Regions from separate parts of the Dactylosporangium sp. CS-047395 genome, predicted to be linked through region 3. Evidence: riboswitches for the same ligand, from Rfam matches in the RefSeq annotation. Region 3 holds a riboswitch; each other region holds the start of a gene.

Region 1 (10,440 bases), 1.6 Mb from region 3:
CTGGTCACGGTCTGGCCATTGGCGAACGTCATCCTGACCGTCCATTGGCTGATCCCGGCCGAGCCCGCGGTCACGGTCACGTTGGCGCCGAAACCACCGGCCCATTCGGACGACTTCGCGTAGGTGGCGGAGCAACCACCCGGCGCCTGACTCACCGACCGCGACGGGCTGGCACTCGCGCTGGGGCTGGTGCTGGCCGAGCGCGACGGCGAGGGCGAGGTGGACCGGGACGGCGACGGCGACGGCGAGCCCGTGCTGCCGCCCTGGCCGGTGAAGATCACGTCACTGCACAGGTAGTACGACTGGTCGAGGTGGCTCGCCTGCCAGATCGTGTAGATGACGTGCCGGCCGGTGCGGGTCCCGGCGTCGACCTGGGCCTGGTACATCGGCGCGGGCGCGTACCGCGACGTGCGCTGGATGAGCTCCAGGCTGTTCCACGTGAGCGGCTGCGTGGCCGGGTCGAAGCCCTGCTTGGTGATGTAGATCAGCAGGTAGTCCGCGCCGTGCTGGGCCTGGTCGGTCAGCGTGAGCGTGAACTTGTTCGGCTTCGTGGCGGCGACCCACGGCCCGACCGTGTCCAGCGAGGCGTAGAAGCCGTTCTGGGTACGGCCACCGCTGCACAGCTGCCCGTCCGGCACAGCGGCCTGGTGGTTGCCCGCCACCCCCTCGCGGAACAGGCCGTTCCAGTTCCACATGGTGTTGGGGTTGGCCTGCCACGCCTGGGCACACATCGGGTCGACGTTGGCCATGTTCGGGTTCTGGAAGTCGGAGCCCCAGCGGTCCCAGCACCCGTAGTTGCGCGACGGCGGATCGGTGAGCGACCCGTGCGCGGCCGCCGGTCGGGCGAGCGCGGCGAGGCCGAGGGCGGCGGTCACCAGGACCAGGGCCCCGGCCGCGATGCGCCGGGCGGTCGATGAAACTTGCATCGGTACTCCTCGGGAGGTGCGCCGCCACCGCCGGGCTTCCAAGCACGACGGCGACGCGGCTGACATCACAAGAACGAAGTCAACGCGCGCGGCTCCCGCCGGGCAGAGTAGCCGTTTAAACGAGGAATGTGAATATCGCAACGGGACGGTACCGCCACCGTCGCCGGCCCTTCAGCGGCCTGGGCCTGAACATCGGCGCGGGGGTGCGGGCGTCGCACTGGCTGAATCCGGTGAATCCGGCCGCTTACCGCCGCGTCACGCCTACTGTGCTGGGCCGCCTCCCGGCCGCCACGCCGAGCACTCCCGCCGCCACCCCGATCGGCCTCAGCTGACCGTCGCCACCAGCCCGCCGCGCCTGCCTCGCACGGTCGCGGCGGGTTCACGGGAGGGTGGCCGCCAGCGCGGCGTACGTCGGAGCGAGTGCACGCAACGCGCGTGAAGCCGCGGTGCGGTCGTCCGCCACGAAGGCGTACTGCAAGCCGCCCACCAGCATCGACTGCTCCGTCAACACCTGCGCCGCCGCCACTAGGCCCAGCGAAGCCAGCGCGGCCGCGGCGTCCGAGAGGCGGCGCGCGCCCACCCGTACGGCGAAGTGGGTCAGGTGCGCCCGCACGTCGTCCGGCAGGCCGGCCTCCACGCGATCGGCCAGGGCGTGGAGGGCATCCGCGCCGTGCCGGGTGTCCGGAGGGACGGGCAGTTCGAAGCGGCCGCGGAGCCAGGCGGCGAAGGACGGGACGGCGTCGCGCAGGGCATCGGCGACCGTGACCGATCCGGCGCGGTTGAACGCATATCGCAGCGTGTAATCGGTGCTGCGGTACCCGATCGTCTCGCCCTTCCACGCGGCCAGGAACGTGTCCGTCGGCAGGGTCGCGTACGGGTGGCCGTGTGGGTCGTGGAAGCGGACCAGCTCGTCGTCCGCGGACAGCACCACGACGAAGTGGTCCGCCTCGATCGGGCCGGTCATCCCCGGCTGGTGCGCGAACAGCCCCATCTCGAGCGGTCCGGCCAGCACCGGCCCGCTCGTCAGCGCCTCGCGCAACAGGGACAGGGCGGCCGCGGAGGAGGTGGCACCCGTGCCCTTCTGGGCGGGTGCGGCGTGGTCATGGGATGTGGCAGACCCCGCCCACCTCGTGTGCGTCGGCGTGGATGGTGGCGGGCTCGCCCAGGGCGTCGCCCATGTCGACGGTCACGGGCGTCCCGAGCGCGGCGGCCAGGCAGAAGGTGCTGTTGGCGTTCGCGATGTCCTCCGGCACCCCGATCGACGGCGCGAACATCCGAGCCGCCGCGCGCCCCTCACCGTCCGGCCGCGAGTACACGAAGCACCCGAGCAGCCCGGAAGCGTCGCAGGCCGCGCGCAGAGCCGCCTGGTCGGGCGCGAGCGCCGCCAGCTCCTCGCGTGTGCCGACCGGAACCAGCAGCCGTGCGCGCCCGACCGAAGCGACCACCACCCCCTCGACGGAGCCGAGCCCAAGGGCAGCAAGCACAACACCGGCGTCAGAAGGCGAACGCAGGGTTACCGGCCCGGGATCGAAGGCCGCCCCCATCAGCTCGCCCGAGCTCCAGGCGCGCCCACGGAAGGTGCGCCCGCCGGCCCGTACCTCATACCCGCCGGGACCCAGGACCGCCAGCGCCGCGATCGTCCCGTGGCCGCACGCCGGGAGTTCGCCGGTCGAGGTGAAGAACCGCAACTCCGGCCCGGGACCGATCCACACCGTGTGAGACGTCGGGCCCAGCTCGAACGTGTGCGTCACAGTCGTCGGGCTGCCACCTGTGCCGTCGCGCAGGCAGGCGCGGACGACGATCATCCGAGGACCAGGGCGACCGCCCGCTCCACCGCGTCCCGGGTCGGCGGCGGGCCGGTGCGATCGGCGAACAGCAGGTGGGCGGTCCCGATCAGCATCGCCGCCAGCCCGTCCGGTTCGGCGCCCCGCGGCACGCGCCCCAACTCGCGCTCGGCCGCCAGATACGCGGCGAGCATGCGCGCCGCCTCGGTCAGCACCGGCACGCCCGCCGGCCACGTTTCGCGGAGGCGGGCGCGCAGCTCGTCGCGGAACGTCACCAGGGCCACGATCGCCACCGCGACCGAGCCGAAGACGGCCACCAGCGCGTCCGTCACGTTGCCGGCGACCGTGCCGGTGCCGGCCAGTGAGCGCAGGGCTACCGCCTGGGGGGCCATCTGGTGGACGCGGTCCAGGACGAACGCGGCCAGGAAGTCGTCGAAGTCCGTGAAGTGCTTGTGCAGCACGCCCTTCGCCACGCCGGCCTCGGTCGTCACGGCGCGGCTCGTCAACGCGCTCGGGCCGTCTCGCAGCAGGATGCGATCCGCGGCGGCGAAGAGCTGCTCGCGGACGTCGCGGAGGGCTACTCCCGTGGGCACTCGTGGACTCCCATCTTGTCAGAGTGGGCGAGTGCCCACTAGAGTGGGCGCATGCCCACTGTACCGCACGAGGAACGCGCAGTAGCCGAATCGTTCGGGGCCGACGCCGAGCGCTACGACCGGGCCCGCCCCAGCTATCCGTCCGCGCTCATCGAACGCATTCCCCAGGGTCACATCCTCGACGTCGGGTGCGGCACCGGCATCGTGAGCCGCCAACTCCATGGGAGCACCGTGCTCGGGCTCGATCCCGATCCGCGCATGGCCGAGGTGGCGCGCCGGCACGGGATCGAGGTCGAGGTCGCCAAGATCGAGGAGTGGGATCCGGCCGGGCGCACCTTCGACGCCGTCGTCGCCGGGCAGACCTGGCACTGGGTCGAGCCGATGGCCGGGGCGCGCGCGGTGGCGGACGTGCTGCGGCCCGGCGGGCTGGTCACCATGTTCTGGAACGGTGCCGACCCGCCGGAGGAGGTCGGGGCGGCCGCCATGCGCGTGCTGCGCAAGCACCTGCCGGAAATGCCGATGCCGCAACGGTACTCCTTCGGCGGCAACGCCTACCGCCCGCTCGCCGACAAGGCGGCCGAGGGGCTGCGCGCGACCGGGGCGTTCAGCGAACCGGAGGACTGGATCTTTCCCTGGGAGCGGGTCTACACCCGCCGGGAGTGGCTCGATCAGCTGGCCACCTCCGGGTTCGCGAACCGGCTCCCGCCCGAGGTCTTCGAGGAGATCGAGACGCCGGCGACGTTCACCGTCACGTACAGCACCGTCGCCACGGCCGCCTACAGAAGCTAAGCGTCCTCCAGGTCGCCCTCGGTCTGGAGGTACACCTCGCGCAGACCGTCCAATGTGGACTGCTCCGGGTGCTCCCACAGGCCGCGGTCGGCCGCTTCCAGGAGGCGCTCGGTGATGCCGTGCAGGGCCCACGGGTTCGACTCGGTCAGGAACTTCTGGTTGTCCGGGTCGAACACGTAGGACTCGGCCAGTTTCTCGTACATCCAGTCGGCCACCACCCCGGCCGTGGCGTCGAAGCCGAACAGGTAGTCGACGGTGGCCGCGAGCTCGAAGGCGCCCTTGTACCCATGCCGGCGCATCGCGGCGAGCCAGCGCGGGTTGACCACCCGGGCCCGGAAGACGCGGGCGGTCTCCTCGCTCAGCGTGCGGGTGCGCACGGCGTCCGGGTTGGTGCTGTCGCCGACGTACGCGGCGGGGGCCCGGCCGGTCAGCGCCCGCACGGTCGCGACCATGCCGCCGTGGTACTGGAAGTAGTCGTCGGAGTCGGCGATGTCGTGCTCGCGGGTGTCGGTGTTCTTGACCGCCACGCTGATCCGCTTGTACGCGCCCTCCATGTCGCCGCGGGCGGGCACGCCGTCGACGCCGCGGCCGTAGGCGTAGCCGCCCCACACCGCGTACACCTCGGCCAGGTCGCGGTCGTCGCGCCAGTTCCGGCTGTCGATGAGCGGCAGGATGCCCGCACCGTAGGCGCCCGGCTTGGACCCGAACACCCGCAGGGTCGCCCGCCGCTCGTCGCCGTGGGCGGCGAGGTCGGCCTCGACGTGCGCGCGGACGAAGTTCGACTCAGGAGCCTCAGGAGCAGAAGCCGCCATTTGTACGGCATCGTCGAGCAACGCCACCACATGCGGGAAGGCGTCGCGGAAGAAGCCGGAGATGCGCATGGTCACGTCGATGCGCGGCCGGCCCAGCTCCGTGAGGTCGATGAGCTCCAGACGGGTGACCCGGCGGGAGGCCTCGTCCCACACCGGGCGGACCCCGAGCAGCGCCAGGGCCTCGGCGATGTCGTCGCCGGCGGTGCGCATCGCGCTGGTGCCCCACATCGACAGGCCGACCGAGCGGGGCCAGTCGCCGTGATCCGCGCGGTACCGCGCCAGCAGCGAATCGGCCATCGCCTGCCCGGTCTCCCAGGCGAGCCGCGACGGCACCGCCTTCGGGTCCACCGAGTAGAAGTTCCGGCCGGTCGGCAGCACGTTGATGAGGCCGCGCAGCGGGGACCCGCTGGGCCCGGCCGGCACATAGCCGCCGTCGAGCGCGTGCAGCACCATCGTGAGCTCGTCCGTGGTGCGCTCCAGCCGGGGCACGATCTCCTCGGCCGCGAACCGCAGCACCCGTACCACATCCGGAATTTCGGAAATATCGGAAAGGTCGGAGGTGCTCCAGTCCCGCGACTCCATCGCCGCGACGAGCGAACGGGCCTGCGCCTCGATGGCGTCCACATTGGACCGTTCCGGCGTGGACTCATCGAGACCGAGCGCCTCCCGCAGACCCGGCAGGGCCGCCGCCTGGCCGCCCCACATCTGCCGCGCCCGCAGCATGGCCAGGACGAGGTCCACGCGGGCGGAACCCGAAGGAGCCACGCCCAGAATGTGCAGGCCGTCGCGGATCTGCACGTCCTTGACCTCGCACAGCCAGCCGTCGACGTGCAGCAGGAAATCGTCGAACTCCGCGTCGTGCGGCCGGTCGTCCAGCCCCAGGTCGTGGTCGAGCTTCGCGGCCTGGATCAGCGTCCAGATCTGGGCCCGGATCGCGGGCAGCTTGGCCGGGTCGAGCGCGGCGATGTTCGCGTGCTCGTCGAGGAGCTGTTCGAGGCGGGCGATGTCACCGTACGACTCGGCGCGGGCCATCGGCGGCACCAGGTGGTCGACCAGCGTGGCGTGCGCCCGGCGCTTGGCCTGCGTGCCCTCGCCCGGGTCGTTGACCAGGAACGGGTAGATGAGCGGCAGGTTGCCCAGCGCCGCGTCGGCCCCGCAGCCGGCCGACAGCCCGACCGTCTTGCCGGGCAGCCACTCCAGGTTGCCGTGCTTGCCGACGTGCACGACCGCGTGCGCGCCGAAGGAGTCGGCCAGCCAGCGGTACGCGGCCAGGTAGTGGTGCGACGGCGGCAGGTCCGGGTCGTGGTAGATCGCGACCGGGTTCTCGCCGAAGCCGCGCGGCGGCTGCACCATCACCACGACGTTGCCGCGCTGCAGGGCGGCGAGCACGATGTCGCCGTCGGACACGAACAGCTCGCCCGGGGCCGGGCCCCAGTGCTGCTCCATCCCGGCCCGCAGGTCGTCGGGGAGCGTGTCGAAGAACGCGCGGTAGCGCTCGCCCGGAATGCGGACCGGGTTGCCCTGCAGCTGCTCCTCGGTGAGCCAGTTGACGTCCTGCCCGCCGGCCGCGATCAGCTCGTGGATGAGCGCATCCCCATCAGAAGGGAAGCCTTCCCCGAGGTCGTAGCCTTCACGAGCAAGGGCCTCAAGCAGCCGCACGACGCTCGCAGGCGTGTCGAGGCCGACGGCGTTGCCGATCCGGGAGTGTTTCGTCGGGTACGCGCTGAGCATCACCACGACCCGCTTGTCCGCGTTCGGGATGCGGCGCAGGCGCGCGTGGGCCGTGGCGATCCCCGCCACGCGGCCGGCCCGCTCCGGATCGGCGACGTACACGGTCAGGCCGTCCTCGTCGATCTCCTTGAACGAGAACGGCACCGTGATGAGCCGCCCGTCGAACTCCGGGATGGCCACCTGGGTCGCGGTGTCCAGCGGCGACAGCCCGTCGTCGTTACCGTCCCAGGTGTCGCGGCTGGACGTCAGGCACAGCCCCTGCAGGATCGGCACGTCGAGCGCGGCCAGCGCGCCCACGTCCCAGGCCTCGTCTTCGCCGCCGGCCTGGGCGTCGGCGGGCCGGGTGCCGCCGGCCGCGAGCACCGTCACGATCAGCGCGTCGGCCTCGGCCAGGGTCGCGAGCAGCTCCGGCGGCGCGGTGCGCAGCGAGGCGGCGAACACCGGCAGCGGCCGGGCGCCCTCGGACTCCAGCGCGGTGCACAGCCCCTCGATGAACGCGGTGTTCCCGGCGACGTGGTGCGCCCGGTAGTAGATGACGGCCACCGTCGGTCCGTCGACGTCCTTCTCGGCGCGCTCCAGCACGCCCCAGACGGGGGTCTCGACCGGCGCGGCGAAGCCGTGGCCGGTGAGCAGGACCGTGTCGGAGAGGAACCGGTGCAGCTCGGCGAGGTTGGCCGCGCCGCCGAAGGCGAGGTAGGCGTGGGCCTGCGCGGCGAGGCCGGCCGGGACCGTCGAGTGGCTCATGAGCTCGGCGTCGGGCGCCTGCTCGCCGCCGAGGATCACCACCGGGCGGCCGGTGGCCAGGAGCGTGTCGAAACCGTCCTGCCAGTCGCGGTACCCGCCGAGGAAGCGCACCACGATCAGCTCGGCGCCGTCGGCGAGCCCGGGAAGGTCCGCCACGGACGTGCGCGACGGGTTGGCCAGGCGCCAGCCGGCACCACTGGCCCGCGCGCTGAGCAGGTCGGTGTCGGACGTCGACAACAGCAGGATCACGCCGGGGTCCTCCCTCGGGGTCCGCGCCCCAAGCTGGTGGGTCGATGCCGGCGCCGGAGAGTCTCCTGGCTCCCGGATCGGCGCTCACCCCCGGGCCTTCCCGGGCTGGGCCCGGTGGCCGTCGTGCTGGAGGCTCACTCCCCGGTCACAGTGGCGGGACCGTCCCGGATTCGCACCGGGTTCCTCCACACGTCGCCGTTGTACAGCGCCTCAACTCTCCTGGAAGAGGCTGTGCGGCGTCAAGCGAAGGTAATATCCGCCGCGTGCAGGCTCCAAGCGGACGCGACGTCCCCGACCGGTGCCCCGGCGCCGTGCAGGTGCACGCGGCGGCCGACGGCGGGCTGGCGCGCGTCCGGCTGCCCGGCGGCCGGATCACCGGGGCCCAGCTGCGCGTCCTGCGCACCGCCGCGGCCGAGCTCGGCGACCCCGCCCTGGAGCTCACCTCGCGCGGAAACGTGCAGGTCAGGGCGTTGCGGCCGGGTGCCGAGCGGGAGCTGGCGGCGCGCCTGACCGACGCCGGGCTGCTGCCGTCGGCCACCCACGAGCGGGTCCGCAACATCGTCGCCAGCCCGTTGAGCGCCGCGGTCCGGCCGCTGGTGGCCGAGTTCGACGCGCTCCTGTGCGCCACGCCCGCGCTCGCCGGGCTCCCCGGCCGGTTCCTGGCCACCCTCGACGACGGCCGCGGGGACGTGACGGCGCTGGTCGGCGACGTCGGCCTGCACGATTCCCGATTGATCCTCTCCGGTGTACCGACCGAGCTCCACGGCGGCCCGCCCCTCCTGGTGCGCGCCGCCGAGGCCTTCCTGGCGGAGCGGGCCGCGCAGGAGTCCAAGGCCTGGCGGCTCGCCGAGCTCTCCGACGGCCCCGCGCGTGTCGCGGCGCGTCTCGGCACGACGCTCGGGACATTTCGGATTTTTGGCTCGGACGCGCCCGGCCCCGGGATCCATGGCGAGCTCGCGGTGCTCGTGGTGCCGCTCGGGCTGCTCACCGGCGCCCAGTCTGCCGCCCTGACCGCGCTCGAAGAGATCATCGTCACCCCGTGGCGGACCGTCGTGGTCCCGGCCGCGGCGATGGCCGACGCTGTGGCGTCCGGGCTCGCCGCCGATCCCGCCTCGCCGTGGGCCGGGGTGACGGCCTGCGCGGGCCGGCCGGGCTGCGCCAAGTCCCTCGCCGACGTGCGCGCGGACGCCCGGGCCGCCGTCGCCGCGGGCACGCCGGAGCCGGCGCACTGGGTGGGCTGCGAGCGCCGCTGCGGCGCGCCGAAGGGAAGGCACGTGGAGATGCTCGCGACGGGTTCAGGTTATCGGCGGAGTGTGACCGGGTGAGCGACTACATCCGCGACGGCGCCGAGATCTACCGGCGCTCGTTCGCCACCATCCGGGCCGAGGCCGACCTGTCGGGGCTGCCGGCGGATGTGGCGCGGGTGACGGTACGGATGATTCACGCCTGCGGGATGGTCGACCTTCCGGCGGACGTCGGCTGGTCGCCGGGCGTGGTCGCGTCCGCCCGGGCCGCGCTGCTGGCCGGCGCCCCGATCCTGTGCGACGCGGAGATGGTCGCGTCCGGGGTGACCCGCGCCCGGCTGCCGCGGGGCAATGACGTGGTGTGCACGTTGCGGGCACCGGAAGTACCGACGCTGGCTCTGCAATTGGGAAACACGCGCAGTGCGGCCGCCCTCGAATTGTGGCGGGGCCGCATCGAGGGCGCCGTGGTGGCCGTCGGCAACGCGCCGACCGCCCTGTTCCGGCTGCTGGACATGGTGGCCGAGGGAGCCGGCACGCCGGCCGCCGTCATCGGCATCCCGGTCGGCTTCATCGGCGCCGCCGAGTCGAAGGCCGCACTGGCCGAATCGGGCCTGGAATACCTGGTGGTGCACGGCCGCCGGGGCGGCAGCGCGATGACGGCCGCCGCCGTGAACGCGATCGCGAGCGAAGAGGAATGAGCACTGTGGACAGTGGGCAGCTGTACGGCGTCGGTCTCGGCCCGGGCGATCCCGAGCTGGTGACGGTCAAGGCGGCCCGGCTCGTCGCGGCGGCCCCGGTGGTGGCGTACCACTCGGCCCGCCACGGCAGGAGCATCGCGAGGTCGATCGCCGAGCCGTACCTGCGCCCGGACCAGATCGAGGAGGCCCTGGTCTACCCGGTCACGACGGAGGCGCACAACGACTACCGCGGGGTGATCGAGGAGCACTACGACGCCTGGGCCGCCCGCCTGGCCGCCCACCTGGACGCGGGCCGCGACGTGGTCGTCCTGTGCGAGGGCGACCCGATGTTCTACGGCTCCTACATGCACATGCACAAACGCCTCCGCGGCCGGTACCGCACCGAGGTCGTCCCGGGCGTCACGTCGGTCTCGGGCGCCTCGGCGGTCCTGGGCCGCCCGCTGGTCGAGCGCGACGAGATCCTGACCGTCCTGCCGGGCACGCTGCCGGGCCCGGTCCTGGCGGAGCGGCTGGCCGCGACCGACTCGGCCGCCGTGATGAAACTGGGCCGCACCTTCGGCAAGGTCCGCGACGCGCTGGAGCAGGCGGGCCGGCTGGACGAGGCCTGGTACGTGGAGCGCGCCACCACCACCGGCGAGCGCGTCGCCCCGCTGGCCTCCGTCGACCCCTCGTCGGTGCCGTACTTCTCGATCGCGCTGCTGCCGTCGCGCGTCCACGACGAGACCGCGGCCGCACTGGCCGCGGCTCCCGCCGTGGTGGCCGCGGGCGAGGTGGTCGTGGTCGGCCTGGGCCCGGCCGGGCGCGACTGGCTCACCCCGGAGGCGCAGGCCGCCCTGGCCGCGGCCGACGACCTGGTGGGCTACGGGCCGT
Region 2 (10,440 bases), 1.0 Mb from region 3:
CAACGAGCACGTCACCGGCGAGCGGTGGCCCTCGGCGGCCGAGCGGCTGGAGATGCTGGAGGAGTCCGTCGCCGTCATGCGCGAGCTGTGGGACGGCGGGTTCGTCAACCACCGCGGCCGCTACTACAACGTCGAACAGGCCCAAGTGTACACGCGGCCGGCGGAGCCGCCGAAGGTGTACGTCTCCGCGTTCGGGCCCAAGGCGGTCGATCTGGCCGGCCGCATCGCCGACGGCTACATCCTCACCATGCCCGACGGCGACCTCGTCAAGGCCTTCCGGGAGGCGGGCGGCGGCGACAAGCCGGTGCAGGGCGGCTTCAAGGCCTCGTGGGCGCCGACCGAGGAGGAGGCCGTCGCGACCGCGCACCGGATCTGGCCGAACTCCGGCGTGCCCGGCGAGCTGTCGCAGGTGCTGCCCTCGCCGAAGCACTTCGAGCAGGCCTCCCAGCTCGTCACCCCCGAGCAGGTCGCGAAGGCGGTCGCCTGCGGCCCCGATCCGGCCAAGCAGGCCGAGCAGCTCAAGGCCTACGAGGACGCCGGCTTCGACGAGGTGTACGTGGCCAACATCGGCCCGCACTACGCCGAGCTCATCGACCTGTACCGCAAGGAATTCCTGTAAGGAGACCGTGTTTTGCGTGCCCTGGTGCTCGTCTGCTCGCTCAAGAAGTCGCCCGCCCCGTCCAGCTCGGAGCTGCTCGGCCGTGAGGTGCTGACCGCCCTGTCCGACCACGACGTCGACGGCGAGGTGGTGCGCGTCGCCGACCACGACGTCAAGTTCGGCGTCTCCACCGACGAGGGCGACGGCGACGCCTGGCCGGAGCTGCGTCGCAAACTCCTCGGCGCCGACATCCTGGTCATCGCCACCCCCATCTGGATGGGCCAGCCCGCCTCGGTCTGCAAGGTCGTCCTCGAACGCCTGGACGCCGAACTGTCCGAAATGGACGATCAAGGGCGCCCGCTGATGTACGGCAAGGTCGCGGTCGTAGCGGTCGTGGGCAACGAGGACGGCGCCCACCACGTGACCGCCGAGGTCTACCAGGCCCTGAACGACGTGGGCTTCACCCTCCCGGCCGCCGGCGGCACGTACTGGGTCGGCGAGGCGATGGGCAAGGTCGACTACAGCGACGCCGGCCCGAAGCCCGACACCACCGGCGCGGCGACCAAGACCCTGGCCGCGAACGCCGCCCACCTGGCCAGGCTGCTCGCCGACGCGCCGTACCCGCCGAGTAGGTAGTGCCCATGGAGGTACTGACAGAGCCTCCCAGACCGCGCCCGGTGGCCGTAGCGTCGGTTGGACGGGCCACGCAGGGGTAGTGGGGGCCGTGGGATCGGCCGACGCGGAGGAGAGACGAGGGTGAAGCAACGCACGCTCGGCACCGGGCTGACGGTGTCGGAGATCGGCTACGGATGCATGAGTCTCACCGGAGCCTACGGACAGCGCGGGGGACCCGCGCGGGAGGATGCGGTCGCGCTGATCCGGCAGGCTGTGGAGCTCGGGGTGACGTTTTTCGATACCGCCGAGGTGTACGGGCCGTTCGCCAACGAGGACATCGTCGGCGAGGCGCTCGAGCCGGTGCGGGACCGGGTGCGGATCGCGACGAAGTTCGGGTTCGCCTTCGCGGAGAACGGGGTGGAGCCCGGCGGCCTGTGCAGCCGTCCGGAGAGCATCCGCCGCGCCGTCGAGCAGTCGCTGCGCCGGTTGCGCACCGACCGGATCGACCTCTACTACCAGCACCGCGTGGATCCCGAGGTGCCGATCGAGGACGTCGCCGGTACCGTCCAGGAGCTGATCGAAGCCGGCAAGGTGCTGCACTTCGGGCTGTCCGAGGCGGCCGCCGGCACCATCAGGCGGGCGCACGCGGTGCAGGCGGTGGCGGCGGTGCAGAGCGAGTACTCGATGTGGTGGCGCGACCGCGAGCAGGACACGATTCCGGTGCTGGCGGAGCTGGGGATCGGGCTGGTGCCGTACAGCCCGCTCGGCAAGGGGTTCCTGACCGGCGCGATCGACGCCACGACGACCTTCGCCGACAGCGACTTCCGCGGGCAGACGCCCCGGTTCCAGGGTGAGGCGCTCGCGGCCAACCTGGCGCTGGTCGAGGTGCTCAAGCGGATCGCGGCCGACACCGGGGCCACCCCGGCCCAGCTGGCCCTCGCGTGGCTGCTCGACCAGCGGCCGTGGATCGTGCCCATCCCCGGGACGAAGAACCCCGAGCGGATGGCCGAGAACACCGGCGCCGCCGAGGTGGAGCTCAGCGAGGAGCAACTGGCCGAGCTGCGCGCCGCCGCCGACCAGATCCAGATCGTCGGGGCCCGCTACCCCGCGGCCCAGGACGCCATGACCAACCGCGAGGCGCCGCTGCCGGCCGGGGCGGACCGATGATCACCCGCGGCGGCTCGCAGCCGTCCAGCCGCGGCCCGGCCGAGAACTTCACCGGGGAGGTCCTGGTGCAGCCGCTGTTCGGGGCCGAGCCTTCGGCGCAGTACACCGGGGCCTATGTCACCTTCCAGCCCGGCGCGCGCTCGGCGTGGCACACCCACCCGGCCGGGCAGCGGCTCGTGGTGACCGAGGGGGTCGGCCGCACGCAGCGCGAGGGCGGTCCGGTCGAGGAGATCCGGGCCGGGGACGTGGTCTGGTGCCCGCCCGGGGTCCGGCACTGGCACGGCGCCGCCCCCGGAACGGCGATGACGCACCTCGCGCTCAGCGGCGTCGCCGGCGGGCGGGCGGTGGACTGGCTGGAGCAGGTGACCGACGAGGAGTACACCGCCCGCTAACATCAATCGGCATGAGGGCGTGGCGGGTCCGGCGGTACCTGTCGCACGCCCTCGACCTGATGGAGGCGAGCGCGCTGTTCCGGTCCGAACTGGACTGGCCGGCCGTGCGCGCCGACGCCGCCGAGCGCTGCGCCGGGGCCCGGACTTATGCCGACACGCACCCGGTGCTCGCCGAGGTGCTGGGCCGCGCCGGTGGGCCGCACAGCGGGCTGCGGGCGCGCGGCCGGCCCTCGGCGATGCCCGAGCCACAACCGCCGACCGGCGGGCTCGTCGACGGCACCGTCGCGTGGGTACGGTTGCCGGGCAGCGGGCACCGGGAGTACCAGAACATCGGCTCTTCGCTCGTGCGTGACCTGGCCGCGGCCGCGCCCACCGGGTGGATCGTGGATCTGCGCGACAACCGCGGCGGCAACATGTGGCCGATGCTGGCCGTCCTCGCGCCGCTGCTGCCCGACGGGGTGCTGGGCTACTTCGTCCCGCCGGGCGGCGCCGAGCAGCCCTGGACCCTGGAGGCGGGGCGGATCCGGCTCGCGGGCCGCGAACTGGCGCGTGCCCCTCGCCCGGCGATCCGCACGCCCGGACGGCCGCTGGCGGTGCTCACCGGCGGGAAGACGGCGAGCTCCGGCGAGGCGGTGGCGGTGGCGCTGCGCGGTCGGCCGGACGTCCGCGTGTTCGGGGCTCCGACCGAGGGCTTCACCAGCGCCAACGAGACCCACCAGCTGCGTGACGGGGCCCGGTTGTACCTCACGGTGGCCTGGTTCGCCGACCACCGCCGCACCGTCTATCGGGGTCCACTCCCGGTAGACGATGCCGGCGGTACCGATCCACTGGCGGCCGCGGCGGCCTGGATCGCCCGGCCGTGACTCAGACGGCGGCCTGTTCCGCGGCGGGTTCGACGCGGATCGGGCGGTTGCCCAGCAGGCGCTCGGCCAGCGGGGCGAAGATCAGGCCGATGACCGCCCACAGCAGCCCCTGCGCCGCGAGGGAGTAGACCCGGAAGTCGTAGAGCAGGTCGGCGTCGAAGCCGGGGTAGATGATGTCGCCCGCCTCGTTGCGCAGGGGGAGCGGGGTCTCGGTGGCGTGCCTGCCGTAGTCGGCGACGTTGGTGGACAGCTCGCCGAAGGCCGGCAGCAGGGCCATCAGCGCGCCGGTCACCACGATGAACGCGGCCGCGGCGAGCAGGGTGGCGTTCCAGGTGCCGAAGCGGGGCTTGAGGCGCTGGCCCAGGATGACGGCCAGGATCAGGAACAGCACCGAGGCGAGGACCATGATGAGGTAGTACGCGCTGCGCTGGCCGATGGTCTCCTCGTGGCCGACCGCGGGCGGGCTGGCCGGGTACTTGAGGAAGGGCACGAAGTACAGCGTCAGGAACCCGGCGCCGGCCAGCAGCAGGGCCAGGGTGCGCGGGCGCAGGTTGCCCACGCGGCCCAGGCAGATCATGTAGGCGACGGCGAACAGGGCGCCCATGGCCAGGCCGAACAGGACCATGCCGGCGCCGATGCCGAGGTTGCCCTGCACGGCGCGGCTGAACAGCTCGTGCTCGTGGTCGTCGGTGGCCAGGCCGGCCGCCCGGTCGAGGGCCGCCTGGGCCTCGCCGCGGCCGCCCTCGTAGTCGATGGCCCGCTGGATCAGCGGCTCGGCGAAGATCCGCGCGAAGACGAACGCGACGAGGCCGGCGACGGCGCCGGCGAGCGCGCCGCGGAAGATGATGCGCTTCTCCACGTAATCGCCCGGCTCAGTGGCAGGGGAAGCCGAGGAAGTGCCGGCCGTCGTGCACGAACTCGTGCACGTGGGTGTCGCTGCCGAAGACGGACACGGCGCCCTGGTCGATGCCGATGAAGTAGTACAGCAGGGCGGCCAGCGCGGCGGTGCCGACCAGCCAGACCAGGGAGCGGGACAGCGGGATGACGACCGGCGTCGCGACTGCGCCGGGGTTGGACGACGACGACACGCTCACGTGGAGCCTCCTTCAGGGATCGGGCGTCCCTCTTGTAGTGGCGGCTGACGGCGGAGGGTCTGACTCGCCGGTCTCCCGGCTCACAGTGGCGCGACCGTGCCGGACTTGCACCGGCTTCCTGTCACCGTCATTCGCGCTGACGCTACGACCAGCGGCGGCACCGCGTCAAACGTGATCGACATTGCCGGGTGTGTTTGTTTCCTCACCGGCCGCTCGGGTAGCCGCCAAAAGGTAGTAATCCGGAGCGAAGGGACCGCCCGCATGAATTCCCGCAAGCCCACCGAGGTCGTCAAGGACGTCGTCGAGGCGGCCGCCGCCAAGGTCACCGACGCGCTGACCCCGGATGTGCCCGGCAAGCCCGGCAGTGTCACGCCGGCGCTGGAGGAGCCCACGACGCCGGTACCGCCGCCGCCCCCCTCCGACGAGCAGGGCACCCCGGCCGCGGTGACGCCGACGGGCGTGCCGACCGGCGGGCCGGCGACCGCCAACGCGCAGCAGGGTGAGTTCCTCACCACCTCGTACGGCGCGCGCCTCTACGACACCGACCACTCGCTCAAGGCCGGCCCCCGTGGCCCGATTCTCCTGCAGGACCAGCACTTCCGCGAGAAGATCACGCACTTCGACCACGAGCGGATCCCGGAGCGGGTCGTGCACGCCCGGGGCACCGGCGCGCACGGGTTCTTCGTCGCGTACGGCACCGCGGAGGACGTCACCAAGGCGGCCTTCCTCGCCAAGGACGTGCGCACCGACGTGTTCGTCCGGTTCTCCACCGTCCTGGGCTCGCGCGGCTCGGCCGACACGGTGCGCGACACCCGTGGCTTCGCCACGAAGTTCTACACCTCCGAAGGCAACTTCGACCTCGTCGGCAACAACATTCCCGTGTTCTTCATCCAGGACGCGATCAAGTTCCCGGACATCATCCACGCCGGCAAGCCGCACCCGGACCGCGAGATCCCGCAGGCGCAGAGCGCCCACGACACGTTCTGGGACTTCGTGTCGCTGCACACCGAGGCCCAGCACCACACCATGTGGAACATGTCCGACCGGGGCATCCCGCGCTCGTACCGGATGATGGAGGGCTTCGGCGTCCACACCTTCCGCCTGATCAACGCCTCCGGCGGCACCGCGCTGGCCAAGTTCCACTGGAAGCCCAAGCTCGGCGTGCACTCGCTGACCTGGGAAGAGGCCCAGCTGATCAGCGGCATGGACCCGGACTACCACCGCCGGGACCTCTACGACGCCATCGAGGCCGGCGCGTACCCGGAGTGGGAGCTGGGCCTGCAGGTCTTCCCCGACACGCCCGACCAGACCTTCGCGGGCATCGACCTGCTCGACCCGACCAAGATCGTGCCGGAGGAGCTCGCCCCGGTGCAGGCGGTCGGGCGGCTGACCCTGGACCGTACGCCGACGAACTTCTTCGCCGAGGTCGAGCAGTCCGCCTTCCACCTGGGCCACCTGCCGCCCGGCATCGACGTGACCAACGACCCGCTGCTGCAGGGCCGGCTGTTCTCCTACGTCGACACCCAGCTCACCCGGCTCGCCGGGCCGAACTTCAACCAGATCCCGATCAACCGCCCGCACGTGCCGGTCAACGACATGCTGCGCGACGGGTTCCACCAGCAGGCGGTGCACGGGGGCGTCGCGCCGTACCGGCCGAACTCCCTCGACGCCGGCAACCCGTTCACGGCGACCGTGGACGACGGGGCCTTCATCGACGCGCCGGTGATCGTCACCGAGGCGCCGAAGATCCGCGCCAACCCGGCCTCGTTCGACGACCACTACAGCCAGGTCCGGCAGTTCTGGCTGAGCATGACGCCGGTCGAGCGCCAGCACATCATCAACGCATACACGTTCGAGCTGTCCAAGTGCTACCACCAGGAGATCCGCGAGCGGCAGCTGCTGAGCCTGGCCAACATCGACCCGGTGCTGTGCTCGGAGGTCGCCACCGGCCTCGGCCTGCCCGCGCCGGAGCCCACCATCGAGCTGGTCGACCTCGACCCGAGCCCGGCGCTGTCCCAGGTCGGCGAGGCCTGGCCGGGCGACGGTCGGACCGTCGGCATCGTGGTCGGCCCGGACCCGGCGGACATCGAGGGCGTCGACGCGGTGCGCCGTTCGGTGCTCTCGGCCGGCATGGTGCCGCTGGTGATCGGCCCGCGCGGCGGCGTCATCGGGGATCTCACGGTGAACCGGACCTTCGCCAACGCCCGCTCGGTCGAGTTCGACGCCCTGCTGCTCGCGGCCGCGCCGGCGCCGTCACCGGACGCCATCCCGGCCCGCGACTCGAAGGCCGGCGCGTCCGACTCGGCGACCGTCGACCCGCGGGTCCTGCTGCTCGTCGACGAGGCCTGGCGGCACGCCAAGGCGATCGGCGCGTGGGGCGCCGGCGCGGAGGCCCTGGCCCAGGTCGGCGTGGCCGGCACTCCGGGCGTGGTCACGGCCGACAGCGGCGCGGCCGCCCTCGAGGCGCTCCAGCCCTTGATGGCCCTGCACCGCGTGTGGGAGCGGTTCCCGGCAACGGCCTAGTGGCGGATGGTGGTACGGGCAGCGGGGTCTACCGTCGGATGTCCTGAACAACAGTGGGGGAGCAAGCTCCACCCACACCCCCTCAAAACCGCACCGGGTCAAACGGCCGCCGCCGGTAAGTTACCGGCGGCGGCTGGGTGCGGTCACGGTGTCCTCGACGGCTGCCAGGTGCAGCCGCATGGCCTGGGCCGCGCCCTCGGCGTCGCGCTTCGAGATGGCGGCGAGGATCGCGTCGTGCTCGTCGGCCGCCTGGACCGCCCGGCCCGAGACGGCGGCCGCGGCGATCGCCTGCTCCTGCAGGACCGAGCGCAGCTCGGAGACGAGCCGGGGGAACAGCGGGTTGGCGGTCGCGGTGGCGATGGCCACGTGGAAGTCGGCGTCGATGCCGACCCGGATCGACGGGTCCTGCTCGGCGCGGAAGCGCACCAGCAGCGCGGTCATCGTCTTGAGGTCGGTGCGGGAGCGGCGCTCGGCGGCCAGGGCGGCCAGCGGCACTTCGAGGGTGCGGCGCACCTCGTGCAGGTCGCGCGGGAGGTACTGCCCGGTGAGCAGCTGCGACGGCGCGAACTGGGCGTCGACGAAGGTGCCCTTGCCGGCGTAGGAGCGGGTGAGGCCGAGCGCGCTCACGCTGTGCAGCGCCTCGCGGATCACCGAGCGGCTCACCTCGAACGACTTGGCCAGCTCGGCCTCGGAGGGCAGCCGCTGGCCCACCGCGAACTCGCCGGACTCGATGAGTTCGATGAGTTGCGATCGCACGTGTTCCGCGGCGGTGCGCTGCGCGACGGGGACAACCTTCACGGCTGCCAGGTTAACAGCCTGTCGGGCAGCCGGTCGGTCAGAACGAGGCATCGACGCGCACCGGTTCCGACCACGCCGACTCGCAGGGGCTGCCGGCGGCGTAGACCATCGAGCGATCGGCGAGGTCCAGCACGATCCCGGCGATGGTGCAGGTGCGCTCGGCGTCCGGCTGGGCCGCGTCCGGGTGCTGGCACACGCTGAACGGGGCGTCGGCGTGGTCGGCCAGCGCCGCCTGGAGGCTCGCGACCGTGTGGGTGTCGCGCGCGCGGACCCGCTCGGTCAGGTGGTGCAGCCGGTTGCGGGTGTGCGCCTTGCGCTCGAGGTACTTGTCCACGCCGGTGAGCCCGTCGACCAGGAAGTGGTTGGCGTGGGTGACCGCGCCGCCCTCCGGCGCGATGACGCCGCAGGGGCCGTCGCCGGGCCCGGTCTCCAGGTCGGCGCAGAACCCGGTGGTGTCGGCGATGAGGTAGTTGGCCGAGTTGGCCCGGGACGCCGACTGGATCCGCCGCACCGCCTCGGCGCCGCTGTCGCTGTCGAGGACCGAGCGCAGCAGCACGTGGTACGGCACGCCGAAGCGGCCCTCGTCGCCGTCCGAGATGAGGGTGTTGGTGCACAGTCCGACGCCGCTGGAGTTCAGGCCGACCTTCGCGAGCATGCCGGCCTCGACCACGGTGACGAAGTCCGGGCCGTCGTCGCGGAGCACGCGCAGTACCAGTGCGGTCGTTCTGGCTCCTTCGATCCAGTCCCAGTTCTGCCCCATCAGCGGGGTCCGGCTGGTCGTGCGCTCGGGGGTCAGCGCGAACGACGTGCACTCGGTGGAGGCGACGGCGCGGGCCCGGCCGGGCGCGGCGAACATGATCTCGCTGCGGGTGTTGAGGGCCAGGATGTCGGCCTCCTCGACGCCGGCGCCGCGGGCGATGCCCCGGATCTCGCGGGCGGAGGCGGGGGAGAAGTCCGCGATGGGGGCGGCGAACCGCGACCCGTGCCGCCGCACGGTGGCCCAGTCCCACCCGGCGTAGTGCCGGAAGACGCCGGCGTAGGTCTGCAGCGCGTGCTCGATCCGGGTTCTCGCGGCGAGCCCGTACCGGTAGCCCCGCTCCTCGGGGTCGCCGGAGACGGTCACGATGTCGTACCGCGCCATGCCCGCACCTCACTTTCTCACGCCTGGCATTGCCCGCCTGGCAGGCTATCAGGTTGCCCGACAAGTTGTTAGACTCCTGTCGGGCTGTCGGACAGGAGTGTGTGCATGCGGGTGGACCTTCCCCTGGAGCAACTGCAGCGGTTCGAGTACCCGCATCCCGAGCCGGCGGACTTCGGCGCCTTTTGGAGCCGGACCCTGCGCGAGCAGGCCGGCCACCCCCTCGAGCCGCGCTTCGAGCCCGTGGACGCACTTATTACAACGCTCCAGGTGTACGACCTGACCTTCCGCGGTTACGCCGGCGACGACGTGCGCGGCTGGCTGCTGCTCCCGCGCGAGCGGACCGGCCCGCTGCCGCTCGTGGTGGAGTACCTCGGCTACGGCAGCGGCCGCGGGCACCCGATCGAGTCCCTGGCGTACGCCAGCGCCGGGTTCGCGCACGCCGTCATGGACTCCCGCGGCCAGGGCAGCTCGGTGCGGCCGGGGGACACCGCGGACCCGCACGGCGCCGGGCCGTCCGCGCCGGGCTTCCTGACCCGCGACATCCTCGACCCCGAGCGGTACTACTACCGCCGGCTGTACACCGACGCGTACCGGTTCGTCGACGCCGTGGCGACCCACGAGGCCGTGGACCGCGACCGGATCGCGGTCACCGGCCGCAGCCAGGGCGGCGCCCTGGCACTGGTGGCGGCCGGCCTGCGGGACGACGTCCGGCTGGCGGTGCCGCACGTGCCGTTCCTGTCGGCGTTCCGGCGCGCGGTCGAGGTGACCGACCACAGCCCGCACAGTGAGATCCTCAAGTGGCTGGCCGCCCACCGTACGTCGGCCGACGAGGCGTTCGCCACGCTGGCCTACTTCGACGCCGTCTCCTTCGCCCGCCGCGCCACCTGTCCGGGCCGGTTCTGTGTCGCGCTGCACGACGTCGTGAGCCCGCCCTCCACCGTGTTCGCCGCCTACAATGCCTACGCCGGGCCGAAAGAGCTGACCGTCTGGCCGTACAACGGCCACGAGGCGGGCGGGCCCGAGGACCTCTTGCGCACCATTCGCGCCGTACGAGAGCTGGTGTCATGACCATCGTCGACTTCCACCACCACGCGCCCCTGGCGTCCTACGTCGGCCGGCTGACGGCGCTGGGCATCCAGGCCCAGCCGGGCGCGCCGTTCCCGGTGTGGGAACCGGCGGACTCGCTGCGGATGATGGACCGGCTCGGCATCGACCTGGCCGTGCTGTCGGTCGCCTCGCCCGGATTCTG
Region 3 (10,440 bases):
TGCGGCGCCGCCACCACACCGCGAACCCGCCGGCCGCGGCCAGGGCGAGGAGCAGCCCGAGCCCGGCAAGCGTGCCGAGCGGCACGCCGAAGGTGGTCCGGACCGCGTCGACGTCAGCGGGCGGCGTCCCGGTAGCCGCCGTCGCCCCGACCGAGCCGAGCAGGTCGGACACGTTCGGCTGCGGGATCAGCTGGTCCGGCGAGCCGCTCGGCGCGGGCACCGTCTCGGACGCCGCCGCGGATGTGGCGGGACCGGTGCTACCCGGGGCGAGTGTCGGCGTGGGCGCGCCGGGGCCGCGGGCCGATTCCGGCTGCGGCTGGGGTTGGGCGGTCGTCGCGGGCGGGGGTGCTGGGGGTGCGGGCCGGCTGGGGGTGACGCCGGGTTTGGGGGCGGTGCCTTCGGTGTGATTCTTGGAGAACGACCAGCCGTCGAACGAGCCCGGGGGTGGGGTGCGGTTCTTGACGCCCAGGTCGCTGTAGGTCCAGGTGCCGCCGTTCGGGGCGTGCCAGTACGACCAGTACGCGGTGGCCGGTGGGGTGTCGACGCACGGCTCGGACGCCGCGGTCGGCTTGCCCTCGATGCGGCAGATGAAGGCCAGGCCCCAGCGGGTGGTGCCGGCGACGGTGAACCCGGCGTTCTGCAGCGCGGTCAGGCCGCTGCCCTGCCCGCCCGGGGCGCAGCGGATCACGACCCCGCCGCCGAGCTCGTGGAAGTCGACCACGACCGTCACCCCGGACGCGTCCGGGCAGTACCCGGCCGACCCCGCCTCCGCCGGGCTGGGCGCCACGACGGCGCCAGCGGCGATCGCGAGCAGGGTCGCGGTCGCCGCCCGAACCAGCCGCAGCCGTACGCGGGTCATGGGGTGCGGCGCCGCCGCGCCGCGACGACGAGCACGACGCCGACCGTGAGGAGCACCATCGCGAGGGCGGCGATGCGCAGGATCGGATCTCCAGTGACCGGCAGGTACCCGCCGGGCGCCGCCGTGGTCGAGGTCGGCGTCGGGCTCGCCGACGCTGACGCGCTCGCTGATCGGCTGGCCGAGACACTGCCTGAGGCGCTGGCCGAGGGGCTCGCCGACACCGTCTGGGACGGCGACGCCGACCCGGACGCGGACGCCGGGGCCGACGCGGACGGGGATCCGGTGATCGGCTTGCCGATCTCGCCGAGGGGGACCTGGGCGAGGGCGAGGAGGGCCTGGGCGGTGGCGCGACGCCACTGGTCGCGGGTCATGTCGTCGATCGCCCCGGTGGCGAACGCGGCCGTGGAGTACGCGAGGGCGCCCTTATCCGGGCCGGTGGTGAGCTGGAGGTGGGCGACCCAGGCGGAGGCCTTGTCCGCGGCAGCGTGTTGTCCGGCGGCGGCGAGGGCTTCACCGGCGAGACCGGTGCTGTTGCTGTTGGGCATCGATGGCAGGTTCGGGTCCGGCTGCTGCGGGCCGTTGACGAACGATCCGTCGTCGGCCTGGCGCGCCTGTAGCCAGGCGACCCCCTTCGCCGCCGCGGCCGCCGCGCCCGGCGCCGCATCGGCGGCGACGAGCGCCTGGACCGCGATCGCGGTCGAGTCGACGTCGGGGACCGCGTCGCTGGTGCACGCGGTCCCGGCCGGGTCGGGGTTGAGCCGGAACCCTCCAGCGGGGCACTGCTGGCGGATCAGGTAGGCGACGACGTCGTCCGGGACGCCGCCGGAGCGGGTGAGGCCGAGGATCGCGAGGGACTGGTCGAAGGTGTTGGATGCGTCCCCGCCGTACACCTCCGGGGTGGTGTCGCGGACCCGGCCGTGGTGCGGCCCGGAGGTGGCGATGAGAGCGCGGGTCTGGGCGTCGAGGTCGAGGCCACCGAACTGCTTCGGGTCCCGGCCCGCGACCTCGGCGGCGAGGAGGAGTTTCGCGGTTGAGCCTGCGTCGACGATGCGGTCGAGGTCACCGTCATTGTCGTAGTCGATCTCGTAGTAGGAGAACGTGGCCGCGTTCGCGGTGATCTGGTCGGCGACGTGGTCCGCGGCGGCGGGGGCGGCGCCGGTCGCGTGCAGGGCGAGGAGGGCGTCGATGGTGAGGCCGATGTCGGGCATGCCGAAGTTGGTCAGCACCCCGTCCTCGAGCTGGGTGGCCAGCCACGTCGCCGCGTCCCGGCCCGCCGACTGCTCCGCTGGTGCCGGGGCGGCGAAGGCGCCGGCCGCGGCGGCGAGCGCGGCGGTGAGCGCGGCGGTGACAGTGGCTGCGAGGACAGCGGCGGCGCTGCGGGAGGGAAGCGAACGCATAGTGGGGTGCCTTCCAGGAACGGGGCCGGTGGTGGTGCCGCGGCAGGTCGTGCCGCGGCACCACACCCGGGTCGAAGCGGGAGAATTGGCGGTTAGGGGGCGGTGATGGACGGCTGCTGGCCGGAGCCGAAGCGCCAGCCTTCGACGGTGCCGATCGCCGGGTTGTAGGAGGAGGCGCCGAGGCTGCTGTAGGTCCAGGCGCCGCCGGGGGTGGCGTGCCAGTACGACCAGTACGCCGACGCGGGCGGGGTGTTCACGCACGGCTCGGTCGCCGCGGTCGGCTTGCCGTTGATCCGGCACACCAAGGCGAGGCCCCAGCGTTGGGTGCCGGTGACGGTGAACCCGGATCCGGTCAGCGCCGCCAGCCCGGTGGCCGGGTCGCCGGCGAAGCAGCTGGTGACGACGCCGCCGCCGAGGGAGCCGAAGTCGACGACGACCGTCACGCCGGTCGACGGGGCGCACGCCGCGGCGTGCGCGGCCAGCGGTGCCGGTTCGGCGAGGACGAGCGCGGCGGTGACGCCGAGGGCGGCGAGCGTGGTGGACAGGGCGCGGCGCAGGGTTGACCTCATCGTCCCTCCACCATGGACAGTGGTCACGGGCAGGCCAGTGCGGGTGCGGCCGGCCGGGCACCGGCGGCGGACAGGGTCGCCAGCCCGGCACCGGTAAGGCCGGGGACGGCCTGGGCAGTGGCCCGGACGGCGATTGCCGGGTCGAACCGGGCCGCCGTGTAGGCGATCGCGCCGCGGTTGGCGGCTGGGCCGGTGCAGCGGACCTGCAGGGTGAGCAGGAAGGCGCGTGCCTGCAGCCACGGCAGGGGGCGGCCGGCGACGGCGAGGGCCTGTGCGGCTAGCCCGGTGGAGTTGCCGTTCACGACGCCGGCGCCGTCGGTGAACGCGCCGTCGGCGTGCTGGACCGAGACCAGCCACGCGATCGCCGGGGCGGCGTCGGCCGGCCGGTGGGCGGCCAGGAGCGCCTGCACGGCCAAGGCGGTCGCGTCGACGTCGCTGGTGCACGTGGGCTGGTCGAAGTAGAGCGGGTACCCGCCGTCCGCGCACCGCGTGCCCGCCAGGAACGCCGCGCCCGAGGCGGGTGCCCCGGCGGCGGTGCGGCCGAGCACGAGCAGAGCGAAGGCTTGGGTGAACTGGTTGCTGTAGTCGCCGAACGCGGACCGGTCGGAGAACCGCCCGGACGGCGTCTGCAGCCCGCGCAGCCGGGTGATGAGGTCGACGCCGCCGAACGAGGCCGGGTTCCCGCCGCGGACCTGCACGGCGAGGGCGAGCTTCGCGGTGGCGCCGGCGTAAGCCTCGGTGCCGTCGCCGATGTACCCAGTCAGGATCTCCGGCCGGGCGAGCCAAGCGGTGGCCTTGCCGGCGTTGGTGTCGGCGACCTTCGCCGCCGCGAACGCGAAGACAGCGTCGATGGTGAGGCCCTGGTCGGGGTAGGCGACGCCGTCGAAGACGACCTCGAACCGCTCGCCGTCGACAAGCTGGCGTGCCAGCCACCCGGCGGCCGCGTCGGACCGGTTGAGGGTCGGCAGGGTGGCGGCCGCGGCGGGCGCGGCGGCGACGCCGAGCAGGACGGTGGAGAGGGCAAGCGCGGTGAACACCCCGGTGAGAAGGGTGCGCGCGCGGTGCCGGAGGACTGCCATCAGGCGGTGCCTTTCCGGCCCTGGCAGTCGAGAGAAACCGGACGGAAAAACGGGATGCCCGGCGGCTCCGACCCGTGGGCCACGACGGGTAGGGAGGTGCAGAACCAACGCGCGGAGACGGGTATTCGGGCTCACGACCAGCACAGGCGTGCGGGTCATCTACCGTTGCGGGCCAGCGCCGGACTTCAACCGGACTTCCCCCATCAACGCACGGCTATGGAGTTGTCACCGACAGTCTGTCGGTGTCCCGCGGCGCCGTCAATCCCGTCGGTCAGGTTGTGGCGTTCGTGACAAGTCGCCCCGGGGTCCAGGACGAGCCGAACTCGTGATGTCATGCAGCGATCGTCCGGTCCTGCCCGCAATCGGCGCCGCAGAGGGTCGACGCCGCAGAGGGTCGGCGCAGTTGGCTCGAGAAATAGGCTGATCCGGCTCTCCTGCCCCGAAGGGCCTGCCCGAGAAGCGTTGAACGTCGAACCCTCCGCTGCTGCGACCGCACAAAATCATGAATCGGTCTTGTCGTGGCGAACGCGGACATTCCTCGTGCTTCGGGGAACCGTGAGTGATCCCGTTTCGTCACAATGTCAGGCGTGTCGATGGACCACGCGGTACGGCTGGGCATCGAAGTCGGGGCCGACTATGCGATCGCAGCGCTGGCCTGGCCGGACGGCACGGCAATGGTGCTGCCGATGGACGGCTCCGGCTTCCTGATCGCACCAGAGCAGGCCCGGTCACGGCCCGCGAGCGGCGAGCCCGAACCGGTCGACACTAGCAACGGACCAGCTGCGTCGCCGCGCCTCCCACCGGGCAACTGGACGTTCGCCGCGGTCACCCGGATTCTGCAGGACGCCCACGCAGTTGCGGGCACGCGCATCGACACAGCAACGGTGGCCATCCCGGCCGGATGGTCACTGCGGCAACGCGAACAGGTGCGCGCCAACGCCGTCCGAGCTGGTCTCCGCTCCGTGCAGCTCATGCCATCGCCGATCGCGGTCTGCTGGCACGTGCTCGCCGGCGGCCACGAACTGCCGCCGGGGGCACAGGTCGTGGTCTGTGAGGTCGGGGACAGCAGCTCGGCAGCGGTGGTCGGCCGTGACGGTGACGGTGGCTTCACCGTGGTGTCCGATGTGGATGAGCTGACCGTACGCTCCGGCATCCCCGGCAACGCACCATCCGGCCCGCCCGTCGAAGAGGTCGTCCGCCGGGCGATGGCAGGAGCCGACCTGCCGATCGGCACCCCAGATCTCGTGTGCGCGGCCGGTCACGGCGCTCGGCGGGCCGACGTCGGCCGATCGCTGCATACGGTGACGGGCGTGGAACCGATGCTGGTCGTGGAGGCTGAGCTCGCGGCTGTCCTCGGCGCGGTGCAGGGGCCGCAGGCAGTCGATCACGGCGCGCCGGCACCGCACGCTGCGGCTTGGCACGACGTCTGGGCGCTGCTGCTGCCAGCGTTGTGGTCGATGGCGTTGTTCGCGCAGTTCCTGACCGGCTCGCAGCGATACGGGCCGCGGGAGAAACTTGGCCAGCCAGGCATGTTGCTGGCCGCGTGGGGCGGTCTCGCCTTCGCCGCACTCTTCGCGCTGCTGGCCGTGGTGAGCACCACCATGCTGGCGACCGCTGCCCGGCACGAACCGACCGGCCGTGACCCGGACAGCCCGACCTTGGGGGAGTGGGTACGGCACCGGCTGACGGCCGCGGCCCTCGCCGGTGGAGCCGCCGGCGGTGTGCTCGTCGCAGGACTCTTCGTGGTCATTGCCGGTGGGTTCTTCGACCTCGAACTGGGGCCGCTGCTGCGCTGGTCTGTGCTGCCGATCCTGCCGGCGGCGGCTGCTGTCGTGGCCGTGGCGGTGGTGGTGTGGCGGCGACCGGAACCGCCCGAGGGGGAGTGGCCGCAGTGGCTGCGGTTCCCGCCGGTCGCCGTGATGCTGGCAGGGATCGGAACGCTGCTGATCTCCTACGACGAGACCGGCAGCCCATGGGTGCTGCAGCCGCTGAGCTGGCAGCTGCAACAGTGGCTGCCGCCGGGCCAGATGACGATCATCGGGCCGGTCGGCCGGCTCGGCGGGCTGTGCATTGGTGCGGCGACTGCTTGGCTGCTGGTGACAAGACCGCTGGCCCGGCTGCTGCTCGGCACCTTCCTGGCACTGCTGGTCGCCTCCGTCCTGTCCTGGCGCATCACCGGTGCCGTCGCGGTCGGCTTCTGCCTCGTGGCCGCGGTGTGGTGGGCGTTCGTAGCCGTGCGGCTCGTCCTACGGCCCAAGTTGCTGGCATCGCCGGCTCCAGGGGCTCGGCCCGCTGCTACCGCCGGCGACGGGGCCGGCAGGTGATGATCCGTCGTCTCCCAGGCGGTCGTAAGCCCAGGCCGGTACGCCTCGCGCGACAGCACGCCGGAACCAACGCAGCAGCCCCGGACTCAGTACCCCCAGCGTCCGAAAGCACCATGCCGAGCAATCGGCGTCCGGCCACTCGGCACGCTGGCCAGACGATCTGCGAACGAAAACCGGTGCACGCATGACCAGCGAGCCGCACACCGCCGGCAGCCGCCCGGCGCTTCCCGCCGGATCACAGCCCGGATCAACCCGATCCGACCAGCCGCGCGTCCTGATGCGGTACGGCGTGGTCGTAACGCCACGGATCCAGATCGGCCGCCGCGTCCCAGTCCCGCAACTCACGGGCACTGCCACTCCCGCACCCACCGGCGGCGGGCGGCACCATGCTGGATCAGTCGGGAGACGCCGTGCGGTCCAAGCCATCGCCGCCGTGGTCGCCCTTGCCCTGACCGTCGCCGGCTGGCAGGTCGTCCGCGGCTCGTCCGGTCCGCAGCCGCGCGACCTCGTACAGCAGCTGTTCGACGACCTCGCTGCCCACAACCTCGCGACCTGGACGACCTCCCAACTGTGCTCCAGTAACCCGATCTGCGGCCCAGGGGCACTGGCCAGCGGATACGAGGCGCCGCAGCACGTCACCATCGACCAGGAGCCCGAAGACACCGCTGGCACCACCCGGCGCACCATCGTCCACGTCTCGTATGAGCTCGGCGGTCAGCGGATCACCGACCAGGTCACGACGCTCTACAACCCGGGCCGCGTGTTCGGCGGCTTCTGGCAGCTCGGCGACCGCCCCGTCACGACGCTCACCATCCCCGGCCCGGCGCCGTCACGGGTCACCGTCGCCGCGGTGACCCTGCTGCCCGCGGACCTCACGAAACCGCTGACCATCCACGTGCCGCCCGGCCGGTACACCATCAGCCGGGCCGAAACCCCGCTGATCGCCGCAACCCAAACGACCGCGGTAACCGCGCCTGGCCCGCCCGCCACCGTCACCCTGCCCGCCGACATCCCCACCGACGTCAACGACAACATCATCGCGCTGATCCGCGACCGCATCGACGAATGCGCCACGAAGCACGATTTCCTCCCCGCGGCAGGTACCGCGCGGCCCGGGATCCACGGCTGCCCGTTCTCCCACAACACCAAATACGCGCTCACCGACAGTGTCACCTGGAAGATCGAGCAGTACCCGGTCCTGGAACTCACCGCGGCCGACGACGGCAGTATCGCCGTCGCGACCAAGGCACCCGGCCGGGCCGCGATCCACTACCGGTGGACGCTGCACCTCGTCGAACCCCGCGACTGGACCGACGCCAATGCCGTCGAGACGATCGACGTCAGCGGCCGCATCACGACGGAGGCTGGAGCCCTCACCTGGGCGCCGGCGTAGCGGCACCTCATCGCAGCTGTTGCACAGTCGTGGCCGGGTGGTACGCGCCCAGCAATGTAGCTGCCCCGTCCATACCGACCCTCGTAGCCGGGGCTGGCCCTGACCGCGCCGCCCGGGCGGATGTGCGGCACCGGCCGTACGCGCAGGTCGGCGGCGACTGGTGCGCGCGACGATTGCCTCGGACCGTGGGCGCTGCGGACACTGACCGGCCGGGTGCGTCCGCACTGCCCGCACGGCTCGCCGCTGCTGGATTGCCGGCGGCAGCACGAAGAGCACCGGCTGGCCTTGCCTTCCGCCCATTCACCCGTGTTGTTGCACCGCTGGCTATGAGGGAGAAAGCCAGCTCCACCGGGACGGCCATAACTGGCCCCGCCACGACCGGCCTGCCACCGCCACCCGTAACCGAACTTCGACAGGTATGCGACCACGAAAGGATGAACCCGCCGAGCACGGCTTCCGGACGCTTGACGCGCACGACCGACCACCGGACTCAAATCGACAGGGCGGCGAATTGGTCATGCGGTGTGCCCTGGGCCGACCATTTGCGAGCCGGCATCCGATCATCGGCGGAGTCGAGTCGAGCGTTGCCTCGTGCCGAGGCCATACAGGCGGCGAGGATGTAAGTCCGGGTGCCGGTCGAGGTTGTTGCGGGCACGGAGGTACGTGGGTCGGCGTGCGGGGCGGCGATCTGGATGTCGCGGAGGCTGGCCCCAGCGTCGAGCGTGGTGGTGACGAGGGTGTGGCGCAGTGTGTGCCGGTTCGGACCGCAGCGAGCGGGTCAAGGGCTTCGCCGGCGCACCGATGTAGGAAGACCCGCAGGTCCGACTCGCTGTGAGGCCGGGACTGACCGCGGTAGCGGCGCCGTACGCGGCTGTCGGCGCGCGGAGCACGAGGTTGCTCGGCGACGCGACGCCGGCACCGGGAACAAGACGGTGGGCGATGTACTCCAGTGCGTCATCATCGGCGATGAACGCCAGGTCGCCCGCCGCGGCAGATTGCGCGTCCGATCGATCGAATCCGGCGGTCGCGACCGCATGCTCATGGAATGCTGACGCGTTCGCCAGGCGCATCCCGAGAAGCTTGCTGAAGGCGCTCAAGATGCGGTTCCAGTGCCTGGGCCAGATACTCCATCTCTACGTAGGCCAGGTTGTGCCCGGTGGCTTGACGGACGCGATCGATGAAGTCCTTGTAGGCGTCGAATACCCGCACAATGATCGTCCCCGACGTCCTTGCCACCACCTCGATGTCAAATACCTCGGCGTTGATACCCGCGGCCAGGTCCTCGTAGAAGTTCAGATAGTTTCTGAGCAGGCGGCCACGCGGACTGTTGGAATCTGCGTCACGCGTGAACTGTTTGACCGCCTGTATGTCGGTGTCAGACGGCACCTCGCTGGATACCAGCCGACGATGTTCCATCGTCGCGGCGAGGTGCTCTAGGGTCGACTGCCGCTTCACGCGGAGCTGTTCTGTCGCGAATGCTTCACTCGCATCGTTGATCTGTCGCTGCAACAGGCGTAGCTGCTTCACGAGCAGAGCGAGGAACACGATGTTGACGATGAGGGCGGCTACCGCGGCGATGGCAGAAACGGCGTCGGGCTTCATGGCAATTTCGCATCTCACGGCCGGCCTGTCCGGCGGTGGTACAGACCGATGTATCCGCCATCATCGAAGCAGTGAAGTTGCCGGAATGGCATGCCCATACGTCGGATGCGGCGTCCGCTCATCGGCATGAGCGCGCGCTGTCGGCCCGGCCGGACGCCCTCTACACAGCATGACCGCGCCGACAGTGGGTTCGATCATGCTGGGGCCAAATATGGCCGTCCCGATGGAGCCGGTTTTGTCCGTCCGTCACGGCCACACCGCAGCGGATCAGCGTCCGGCGAGGACTTGCCGATCGTAGTTCGACCAGATCCTTACCCCCCTCGTGCCGTGTCCGCACGATTCATCGAAAGAACTGCCCGTCGGACGGCTGAGGTTGGCTGTCTGGCCGGATCGGATCCGTGAGCAGGCTGGTCAGCAGGGCAATGGTGGCTGGATCCGGCTGGTAGCCGTGCGCGGTCAGGTGCTCCGTCAGCGTGTCGGCGGCGCGGCGTAGCCCGTCGGGGTCACCGGCGGCGGCATGGTGTTGCAGCACCCTGCGGTGCAGCTGTTCGTTGGTGGGTGCGAGGCGTAGGCCCTGGTGTAGCAGCCGTAGTGCGGCTTGCGGATCGCTCGCCGCGTCGGCGAGGTATGTGTACACGTCCAGCAGGTGCCGGATGGTCCGCTCCCGATCCACCAGAAGCCACTCGTAGGCCCAGCCGGCGGCGAGCTCACCACCCGCGATTTCCGCTGCCGCGGCCAGCAGCACGTGCCGGTAGCCGGCATCGGTGGTGTTGGCGGCCGCGTCGAGGAGGCCTTGCAGTCGCCACAGGTCAACCTGGACCGCGGCAGGGTCGAGGCGCAGGACCCGCTGACCCTCGCCGTTCGCTGCGCCAGCCGGAGGGTCCTGGCGGAGGACCGGCCGTCCCGCCGCGTCGCGCAGCGTCCTGCGCAACTCCGAGAGGGTGGTCAGGTAGCGGCGATGCGCGGCGCTGCTGGGCACGTCCGGCCACAACGCTTCCTTGAGCTCGTCGCCGGTGAGGCCGTCGCGGTGCAGCGTGAGCAGGACGAGCATCTGTTGTCCGGCCGTCCGGCGGATCGGCACCGGGCTGCGCGATCCGTCCGGATGCGGCCGCAACACCCCCACTTCGCCGAAGACCCGGACCAGGAGCCGCCGGGGGACGCCAGCGGTGTCTGGCGGCGGGTCCGGCCACCTGGTCGGATCGTTCGCCGCCTCGCTG

The links. Region 3 has a riboswitch for cobalamin ahead of ACQP00_RS20565 (peptidase). Riboswitches for the same ligand answer to the same signal wherever they lie in the genome.
Region 1: it holds a riboswitch for cobalamin, as region 3 does, so the genes downstream of both, ACQP00_RS12910 (cobaltochelatase subunit CobN) here and ACQP00_RS20565 (peptidase) in region 3, are expected to answer to the same signal.
Region 2: it holds a riboswitch for cobalamin, as region 3 does, so the genes downstream of both, ACQP00_RS25510 (CbtB domain-containing protein) here and ACQP00_RS20565 (peptidase) in region 3, are expected to answer to the same signal.

What each region holds. Positions count from the first base shown of each region.
Region 1 is NZ_CP192015.1:2,762,208-2,772,647, reverse strand. It holds gene ACQP00_RS12940 (lytic polysaccharide monooxygenase auxiliary activity family 9 protein) at 1-926, opposite strand, end outside; gene ACQP00_RS12935 (hypothetical protein) at 1,055-1,258, shown strand; gene ACQP00_RS12930 (hypothetical protein) at 1,306-1,965, opposite strand; gene ACQP00_RS12925 (PhzF family phenazine biosynthesis protein) at 2,027-2,731, opposite strand; gene ACQP00_RS12920 (TetR/AcrR family transcriptional regulator) at 2,728-3,303, opposite strand; gene ACQP00_RS12915 (class I SAM-dependent methyltransferase) at 3,355-4,092, shown strand; gene ACQP00_RS12910 (cobaltochelatase subunit CobN) at 4,089-7,628, opposite strand; cobalamin riboswitch at 7,688-7,813, opposite strand; gene ACQP00_RS12905 (precorrin-3B synthase) at 7,892-8,953, shown strand; gene ACQP00_RS12900 (precorrin-8X methylmutase) at 8,950-9,570, shown strand; gene ACQP00_RS12895 (precorrin-2 C(20)-methyltransferase) at 9,567-10,440, shown strand, end outside.
Region 2 is NZ_CP192015.1:5,414,873-5,425,312, forward strand. It holds gene ACQP00_RS25480 (TIGR03557 family F420-dependent LLM class oxidoreductase) at 1-619, shown strand, start outside; gene ACQP00_RS25485 (flavodoxin family protein) at 632-1,234, shown strand; gene ACQP00_RS25490 (aldo/keto reductase) at 1,355-2,380, shown strand; gene ACQP00_RS25495 ((R)-mandelonitrile lyase) at 2,377-2,772, shown strand; gene ACQP00_RS25500 (S41 family peptidase) at 2,784-3,635, shown strand; gene ACQP00_RS25505 (CbtA family protein) at 3,637-4,494, opposite strand; gene ACQP00_RS25510 (CbtB domain-containing protein) at 4,508-4,729, opposite strand; cobalamin riboswitch at 4,779-4,909, opposite strand; gene ACQP00_RS25515 (catalase) at 4,991-7,252, shown strand; gene ACQP00_RS25520 (FadR/GntR family transcriptional regulator) at 7,373-8,050, opposite strand; gene ACQP00_RS25525 (C45 family autoproteolytic acyltransferase/hydolase) at 8,088-9,191, opposite strand; gene ACQP00_RS25530 (acetylxylan esterase) at 9,297-10,259, shown strand; gene ACQP00_RS25535 (amidohydrolase family protein) at 10,256-10,440, shown strand, end outside.
Region 3 is NZ_CP192015.1:4,385,940-4,396,379, forward strand. It holds gene ACQP00_RS20550 (hypothetical protein) at 1-859, opposite strand, end outside; gene ACQP00_RS20555 (cell wall anchor protein) at 856-2,256, opposite strand; gene ACQP00_RS20560 (hypothetical protein) at 2,349-2,825, opposite strand; gene ACQP00_RS20565 (peptidase) at 2,849-3,904, opposite strand; cobalamin riboswitch at 4,004-4,149, opposite strand; gene ACQP00_RS20570 (hypothetical protein) at 4,492-6,228, shown strand; gene ACQP00_RS20575 (hypothetical protein) at 6,662-7,621, shown strand; gene ACQP00_RS20580 (DUF4760 domain-containing protein) at 8,660-9,223, opposite strand; gene ACQP00_RS20585 (AfsR/SARP family transcriptional regulator) at 9,564-10,440, opposite strand, start outside.